4 regions of the Salinivibrio proteolyticus genome follow, and region 1 is predicted to be linked to each of the others. Evidence: predicted binding sites of a transcription regulator. Region 1 holds the regulator's gene; each other region holds the start of a gene.

Region 1 (2,209 bases):
GTCGCCGCCTCGGCTGATAAAATCTTTGAAAGTACGCATCAATAGTGGCGAGAGACGAAAAGGAGAGCGATGCTCTCCTTTTTTAGTTGGCGGTGTTTAGCGACTTTCAATATCGAGCCAGAATGTATCGTCAATTGCCTGAGTCTCATTACTCAGATGTGGGTTGTCGACCCGAATAAAGGTGCGCTCACCAATATTGGCTTTCTCAAAGGTCTCTTTTACCAGAGGGGCATTCTCAAAAAATTCGATGAAGGATCCGTCTTGATAGGCGGCCGCAAAGGCATCGTTGAGCATGGTCGCTACCTCTGGGTTTTGGGGCGATACAAACAAGAACATTGGGAAGCGATAGATCAGCATTAAGTGCGGATCAACCAACAGATTTGTATATTGAGGTCGCTCTGCCAGCTCGCTAAAAGGTTCGATAAGCGCACGCGGGAAGAGGTCGGCCCGTCCGGTATCGACGCCTTTAAAGATATTCTCAAAGCTTGAGATTTCTCGAACCCGAAATCCCGCCGACTGCAAGACCTTCACATCCGCCCAGCCTTGCCCTTGGATCATGGTCAGACTATTGAGCCCTGCTTGGTCACTGATTTGTGCAAGCTTGGGTTCGGTGGCTTGATTGGTAATGAACAAGCGATGGCCTAATAGACCCCGAAAGACTGGATAACGGATGGGAAGTAACTCTGACTCAAGGGTACGGTCGGCCCCGAGCCAATCTACCGTCAGTCGTCCTTGTTTTAGCATTTCCACTTTACGAGACTGAGAGCCAATTTGGCCTTGAAAGGCCTGTAAAGTGACAGACTCACCCGATTTTTCCGCTAAAAACTCAATCAAGTCGATAGCGTATAAATCGAGGGCAGAGCCAGCCCGTGGTTCTGGATGGACAATGGTGATATTCGCCGCAGCAGTTGAAGAAACCGCCGCGAGTAGCAATGCAGCAAGGGTTTGACGTAAGCTTCTCATAAACGACATCCTGTTAATCAGTTGTTAGATGGGTCGTTTCTGAAGTGTAGAACTTAGGTAATGAGTTTCCAGTCAATAAAAATAAAAAAACCGACGCAAAAGCGCCGGTTTTGTCGCAACACGCGAGGATTAGCGTGTGCCGTAAACCACAATGGTTTTACCGTGAGCTGAGATAAGGTTCTGCTCTTCCAGCATTTTAAGGATACGCCCAACCGTCTCACGCGAACAGCCAACAATCTGACCAATCTCTTGACGCGTGATCTTGATTTGCATGCCGTCAGGGTGAGTCATGGCGTCAGGTTGCTTCGCCAAGTTCAGTAGGGTTTGCGCAATGCGGCCGGTCACGTCCAGGAAGGCAAGGTCTCCCACTTTCTGGCTGGTCACTTGCAGGCGACGCGCCATCTGAGAGGATAGACGCATCAAAATGTCTGGGTTAACTTGGATCAGCTGGCGGAATTTCTTGAATGAAATTTCTGCCACTTCGCAAGGTGATTTCGCACGTACCCATGCGGTGCGCTCTTGGTCCTCTTCGAACAGACCAAGTTCGCCGATGAAGTCACCTTGGTTAAGGTAAGACAGGATCATCTCCTTGCCTTCTTCATCTTTGATTAGTACGGCCACAGAACCTTTCACGATGTAGTACAAGGTCTCCGCCTTTTCCCCTGCATGGATCAGAGTACTTTTGGACGGGTACTTGTGAATATGACAATGTGAAAGGAACCACTCGAGTGTAGGGTCTGTTTGAGGTTTTCCTGGAACCATATAACTTATTTCCTCTGCATGTGTTGCCCGGCAACGACGTCCTGTCTTTGTCTGAATGGAAACCCATCAGTCCAATGCACAGAATACGAGGTCTTGGCGCAGGCTACAAGCTCACTGTATGTTAACAAGAGTGTATCTTTTTTCTATCTGGATTTCTTGATTTTGATCTAAGCCAACCGCCTAAAAAATCGGCAAAAATGTGGCTAAGATCACGACCTGAGAAGTAATACACGTTAAGTGCGCTACGGCGGTTAACCTATCTTGCCTTTCTCAATCAACTGTTGGATCAAGGGGCGAATAATCAGCTCCATCGCAAATCCCATTTTACCGCCGGGCACGACCAGCGTGTTGTGCCGAGACATAAAGGCGCCACTGATCATTTGCAGTAAATAAGGAAAATCGACGTTCTTCATGCCACGAAAGCGGATCACAACAAAGCTTTCGTCGAGTGAAGGGATCCCTTTTGCATTCAGCGGGTTGGATG
Region 2 (2,209 bases), 330 kb from region 1:
TGCCAAGATACGGCACTTTGTTTTCACGCGCATATTGTGCGGCAAGGATTTTGCCTTCGACGCCGCGATCACCAAAACCGCCCGGAACCAAGATCGCATCTAAACCATCGAGCAGCTCAGTGCCGCGGGTTTCGAGATCTTGTGAGTCAACATACTTGATGTTGACGGTCAGACGATTTTTCAATCCGCCATGCTTCAGCGCTTCGTTGACTGATTTATACGCGTCAGGCAGTTCGATGTACTTACCCACCATACCAATGGTGACTTCGCCCATTGGGTTGGCTTCTTCGTAAATGACTTGTTCCCATTCAGACAGGTCGGCTTCCGGCGCTTGGATGCCAAAGCGCTGACAAACCAAGTCGTCCAGCCCTTGAGAGCGAATCAATGAAGGAATTTTGTAGATTGAATCCACATCCTTCATGGTGATAACCGCTTTCTCTGGTACGTTACAGAACAGTGCAATTTTTGCACGCTCATTGGCTGGAATTGGACGCTCACTACGGCAAACGAGGACATCCGGCTGGATACCAATCGATAGAAGCTCTTTTACCGAGTGCTGGGTCGGCTTGGTTTTCACTTCACCCGCCGCAGCCAAGTATGGCACCAAGGTAAGATGCATAAACATCGCACGCTCACGACCGACTTCCACGGTCAGTTGGCGAATCGCTTCAAGGAATGGCAGTGATTCAATATCACCGACAGTGCCGCCAATTTCCACGATCACCACGTCGTGACCTTCACCACCGGCGATGATGCGGTCTTTGATCGAGTTAGTGATGTGTGGAATCACCTGAATGGTCGCTCCCAGGTAATCTCCGCGGCGCTCTTTGCGCAGAACATCCGCGTATACGCGACCAGAGGTAAAGTTATTACGCTTGGTCATTTTGGTGCGGATAAAGCGCTCGTAGTGACCGAGGTCAAGGTCGGTCTCGGCGCCGTCTTCCGTGACGAATACTTCCCCGTGCTGGGTAGGGCTCATTGTCCCTGGATCCACGTTGATATAAGGGTCGAGTTTCATGATGGTGACGTTGAGGCCACGCGCTTCAAGAATGGCTGCCAATGAGGCTGCAGCAATACCCTTACCGAGGGAGGATACAACACCGCCCGTAACAAAAATGTAATTCGTCGTCATGCTAAACCTGAGAGTTGGATTTAGAGGAAATTAATGGAAATCTGGACGGGAAGTCATGATACCAGACCCCACTCACTCCCACAACGTGAAAACTATCACACACCATACTGTTTTTATTTGTCGCAAATCAATGATGAAACTTACAGCGTGTTGCTTTTTTCCTGCTTTTTGACCTGTTGCCAGGCCGATTCCAGTTCATCTAACTGACATTCTTGAATATTTTTTTCATCATTGCGTAATTGAGTTTCAACTTGACGGAAACGTCGTTCGAATTTTTGATTCGCGTTACGCAACGCGGATTCCGCATCCGTGCCTACGTGGCGTGCCAGATTTACCACCGAAAACAATAAATCGCCGATTTCTTCTTCCACCCGCGCGGGGTCTACCGGCGTGATTGCCAGTTCTTGCTCAACCTCGGCAATTTCTTCGCGTACTTTATCGAGCACCGGCGCCACCGCATCCCAATCAAACCCCACTCGCGCACAACGTTTTTGCAGTTTGTGTGCGCGCACCAGTGCGGGAAGGCCTAACGTAACGCCGTCTAACACGCTAGTGGGTTGCTCTGACGCCGCTTTGTCGGCACGCTCCTGTGCTTTAATCCCTTCCCAATCCGGGCCGTGCAGCGGCTCACCTTGGCTGTCTTTAGGACCAAAGACATGCGGGTGACGACGGGTGAGTTTGTCACAAATCGCCCCCACGACGGCGTCAAAATCAAAACGATTTTGCTCGTGTCCCAATTGACTGTAGAACACTATTTGAAAGAGTAAATCGCCTAATTCATCTTTTAGGTCCGACCAGTGCTCACGCTCAATGGCATCGGCCACTTCATAGGCTTCTTCGAGCGTGTGAGGCACGATGGAGGCAAAAGTTTGGGCTTTGTCCCAATCGCACCCTTTTTGTGGGTCGCGCAAGGTCGCCATGATAGTCAGTAAATCGTCAATCGACGCCATACTTCGTTATCCTTAAAAAAACGCCCTGTCGATAACAGGGCGTGATGTTTATCTGAGTCGTTTGGCTTCTACCACATCCTTGACCTGCTCCAACCGATTCACAATTCGGCTAAGCGTGTCGAGATCG
Region 3 (2,209 bases), 750 kb from region 1:
ACCGAGCTTAACCGTGGCTTGGTTGAGCTTTTCCAGCCATCCAGTCGCCCCGAGTAAACTGGCATTGGCGGCAGAAAAGTCGCGTGCGACCGTCGGCAAATGGTGGGCTTCATCAATCATATAAAGACATTGCTCTGGCTCGGGCAAGATCACCCCGCCACCTAGCTCGAGATCGGCCAGTAACAGACTGTGATTGACGACCACAACATCCGCTTTGTCCATCGCCTCGCGCGCTTTGGCGAAGGGGCACTGACGATGAGCGTGCAACCCAGCGTGGCAAGTATGTTTGTCCGATGCAATGGCTTGCCAGAGGTGATCGGCAATCGGCTTGGGCCAACTGTCGCGGTCGCCATCCCATTTTCCACGGCTAAATGCCGAGTACATGTCATTGAGTAGTCGTTGTTCGTTTTGCTTGGGCTTTTGGGTGAATAGTGCGCCTTGAATGCTGTCAGTATCAGCCACTGCACTCAATTTGTGTGCACAGCAATATCGTTGGCGCCCTTTTGCCAGAATAAAGTCAAACGGTTTTGGGCAGATACGACGGAAAAATGGAATATCTTTGTTGGCCAACTGCTCTTGTAAGGCCACAGTTGCGGTCGAGATCACTACTTTTTTATTGTTGTTTAGCGCAAAGGGGATGGCCCCCATGAGATAGGCCATCGATTTGCCCACACCCGTACCCGCCTCCGCCACAAATAGCCGGCGCTTGTTGTCGTAATCGCCTGCTAGCGTTTTTGCAAGCTCTGCCACGAGATAGTTTTGTACCTTTCTAGGGACAAAATGGGGAAGTTGCGCTTGTAGGGTTTGATAGCAGGCGCGGATGTCTGATTTTACGGCAGGGCTGAGCATCAATATGTCCGGCTTAAGGGAGAGTGGCGAGCAGTATAGCACGACTCAAAAACGTGAAAACGATCCCGAACTGCAAGATTTCTTTACATTAATGAGATCCCAATCACGAATTTATATTGAACCAATTTGCTCTATCTTGCTGATCTGTCTTGTGATTAGAAATACACCTTATTTAAGTGATTGATTGGTTATATATTCTGAATTTCATGGTTATAAGTTGATTTATCGATATATTAATCTGTTTTGTTGTGTTGTTAACTTTCATCAAATTTGCTGGTTTTGTAACCGTAAACTGTGATCTTAATTCAGGTGGGGTGGCTAACTGTTTGTTTTTTATGTTTTGTGGGTTATGATTTGCGCGGTTTCGGGCCAGTTGACAGAATCCAGAATGTTCTGCACGATTAGCCACGAAGTTTCAGTGGTCTGGCATTTTGTTCTTTGCAGCATTATGACAGCCACCATATAACAGAGTTCCATAAAGGAACTCATAATGACTAAATAGAAAAGGCAGTGGATTAACCATGAAAAAGACTATTCTAGCAATGGCAGTTCCAGCTCTGCTGGCTGCTGGCTCAGCATCTGCAAGCATCAACCTATATGACGCAGACGGCGTTAAAGTAGACGCGTCTGGTGCAGCAGAAGTTCAATACTTCCAAGCTATCGGTGAGAACCAAGACGGCAAATGGCGTCTAGATGACGGTGACTTCGCGGTTAACACTGAAGTTGCAGTTTCTGACGACCTAGCAGCTATCGGTCACTTCGCATTTAAATTCGAAGACAGCACCACCAAAAATGACGAGCTGTACGTTGGTTTTAAAGGCAGCAACTGGGGTACTATCACCTTCGGTCGTCAACTGCTGATCAACGATGACATGGGTATCACCAAAGATTACGAGCTTGCATCTGCGAACAACAGCACTGTTCAAACTGAAGGTGATCAAGTAGCTAAGTACGTTTACGATAACGGCACTTTCTACGCGGGTTTCTCTACCCTGCAAAACAGCGATGGTAAAGAAGGCGACTCTGCATCAGAATACAAAATCTACGACGGTCGTCTAGGCTACCGCGTAGCTGACATCGATATGCGTGTATACTACTACTACGCTGATAACGCTGCAGTGAAAACCGATAAAGATGATCCATACTTCCAGTATGATTCAAAGGCTGACGTAGAAAACTATAACTTCGAAATCGAATATAAAGGTATCGAAAACGTAGGTCTTGCCGCCTCTTACGGTGTTAACACTGTAGATACTGGCTCTAAGAAAACTGACACTGACTACTTCTCAGTTGCCGCTGACTACACCATGGGTAAAACCACCTTTGCTGTTGGTGTTGACAACCAAGATAATGACAGCGT
Region 4 (2,209 bases), on a different replicon from region 1:
CTCTGCGCTAACCAAGCGCGTAGCAGACCTAAGTTGGGGTAGGTGAATAGCAACTGAGTACTGATTTGGCCGATAGCCGCCTCTAGGGTTGAGAGCTCTCCACGATTAAACATACGCCAACCGTGCTGATTGAGGATATCCGCCATCAAGGTATCGTCTTCGGCGTAGCGGGCGTGGCGCAATGCTTGATGAGGCGTATTCAGCTTTAGCCAAGCCAATGCTGCCTGTCGGTTTAAGTGTTGTTGCTGTTGAGGGATCCGTGCTTGACGCTCATGGGCGAGAAACTCTGCGAATAAATGGTGGAAGCGGAACCAGTTATTGTCTCCTTCCAACGGATAGATGAATAAACCGTAGCGATTTAGCGATTCGAGCATGCCGAGCGCGTCTTCGCGCTCGGTTAGCGCAAAGACCAGCTCGTCATTAAACATTTCCAGTACGGAAACTTGCATTAAAAACTGACGGGTTTCACTGTCCAGCAGATCAAAAACCTCTTCGACCAAATAATCCCACAGGTGGGCATGGTTAAAACTCGCGCAGGAGGCGGCACTTTGCATCAGGGTCCGTTTTTGATGCTGAGCCTGAATCGCAATTAACTGTAGGGCAGATGGCCAGCCCTCGACGTAGGCACAGAGGGTGCTCGCGGTAGTTTCGTCGACACCATCGGCGACACGTTGATTAAAAAAGCGGGTGGTCTCTTCATTATCGAACGCAAGCAGTTCATTGCCGATCTCGATCATCAGGTCGCGAACCCGCAAATTTGCTGTCCCTAGCGGCGGATTCGCGCGCGAGGTCACCACCAAAGTCAGGCTATCGGGCATGTGCTTAATAAAAAAGCGCATTGCTTCATGAATGTCTTCATTGTCGATCAATTGGTAGTCATCTAATACCAGATAACAGGTGGACTGTAACCCAGCCAGCTCAGCGAAAACATCGGAGAGCAGCGCACGCAGGGATGAGAACTGGCGTTTTTCTGCTAGCTTAACGGTATTGGGGCACCCATCGTGGGTCGCTTTATTTAATGCTTGCAACAGGTAGTTGATAAAGCGGAAGCTGTCGTTGTCGCTGTCATCAATGCTGAACCAGCCGACATGGTTTTGATCGGCGAGCCATTGTGCGGCCATGGTGGTTTTGCCGTAACCTGCCGGCGAGCGGAACAACACCAATTTGTAATTTGGCGCTTGTTGGAGGATATCCAATACGCGCGGGCGCAAGATGGCATTGTAGAGACGGCCGGGACGGGTAAGTTTTGACGGGATCCACATAGCGAGAAGGTCCTTTACAGCGAGTGCGGCTTTGCCGCGTTTATCCTTGTACGCAAGTGTATGTAACTGGTCTGTCACAAACTATGATCCAGCGCTGATAATGGTGCAATTGCTCTATTTTGGTGCAACTACGCCTTTTAATTGTGATTAAAGTCACTAATTTTATTGGTTCGGATACGGAATATGGAAGGTATTACACGCCAGAGACGATGAATGCCCCCACAATTTGCGTTAGCGCACAAAATTAACAAAAGGGATTGTTCTTTTTTCACAGCCGTATTTTGGTCAGTGTTCCCTCAAATTGTGATTCTTATCACCTCAATATCACGAAATTCCTCCATTGATGAGAGCAAGCTCACTCACAGCTTGTGATGTGGCTCTCTACGCCCTGACAACTCCTCCTTTCCTCCTCCTGTCTCGGGAGGATGTTTGTATCGACAGGCTTGGGCAGGATGACTGTCATCGAGATTTTCTTCCATTACGAGAGCGATGACATGACGCCTAAACAGCAACACGCATTTGATAAAAGCGCTTTTAAAGCCAGTATGACCCAACATTTGACGCAGCTTGGTCGCACCCCCGAAACCGCGGAGATGCGCGATTGGTATCTCGCCTTAGGCCGCGCGCTGGCCGAACACACCACCAGTGATCTGGTTGCGACAGAAAACGATTTAGCCATCAAACAAGCGAAGAGTGTGAACTACTTATCCCTTGAATTTTTGATTGGCCGTTTAACGGGTAACAACCTGATCAGCATGGGGCTTTACGATGAAATTGCGGCTGTGGTCAGCGAGTTTGGGTTTGGCCTGACCGATTTGCTTGAGCAAGAGCGTGATCCTTCGTTGGGGAATGGTGGTTTGGGCCGCTTGGCCGCGTGTTTTATGGACTCGCTGGCAGCCCAACAGTATCCAGCGGTCGGCTATGGCTTGCACTATGAGTATGGTCTG

The links. The regulator CRP, encoded in region 1, controls carbon source genes, mostly activating them, when cyclic AMP is high. The targets are predictions, from matches to a motif close to TGTGANNNNNNTCACA.
Region 2: the regulator CRP is predicted to act here: its motif matches at 1,217-1,232, upstream of N7E60_RS02955 (CTP synthase).
Region 3: the regulator CRP is predicted to act here: its motif matches at 942-957, upstream of dinG (ATP-dependent DNA helicase DinG).
Region 4: the regulator CRP is predicted to act here: its motif matches at 1,405-1,420, upstream of malT (HTH-type transcriptional regulator MalT).

What each region holds. Positions count from the first base shown of each region.
Region 1 covers NZ_CP114584.1:274,226-276,434, forward strand. Annotated here, with positions in the region: gene N7E60_RS01305 (DUF1338 domain-containing protein) at 1-45, shown strand, start outside; gene N7E60_RS01310 (type 2 periplasmic-binding domain-containing protein) at 97-963, opposite strand; gene crp (cAMP-activated global transcriptional regulator CRP) at 1,093-1,725, opposite strand; gene N7E60_RS01320 (phosphoribulokinase) at 1,977-2,209, opposite strand, start outside.
Region 2 covers NZ_CP114584.1:600,495-602,703, reverse strand. Annotated here, with positions in the region: gene N7E60_RS02955 (CTP synthase) at 1-1,132, opposite strand, end outside; gene mazG (nucleoside triphosphate pyrophosphohydrolase) at 1,273-2,082, opposite strand; gene relA (GTP diphosphokinase) at 2,131-2,209, opposite strand, start outside.
Region 3 covers NZ_CP114584.1:1,020,797-1,023,005, forward strand. Annotated here, with positions in the region: gene dinG (ATP-dependent DNA helicase DinG) at 1-849, opposite strand, end outside; gene N7E60_RS04950 (porin) at 1,371-2,209, shown strand, end outside.
Region 4 covers NZ_CP114585.1:333,630-335,838, forward strand. Annotated here, with positions in the region: gene malT (HTH-type transcriptional regulator MalT) at 1-1,262, opposite strand, end outside; gene N7E60_RS15485 (glycogen/starch/alpha-glucan phosphorylase) at 1,757-2,209, shown strand, end outside.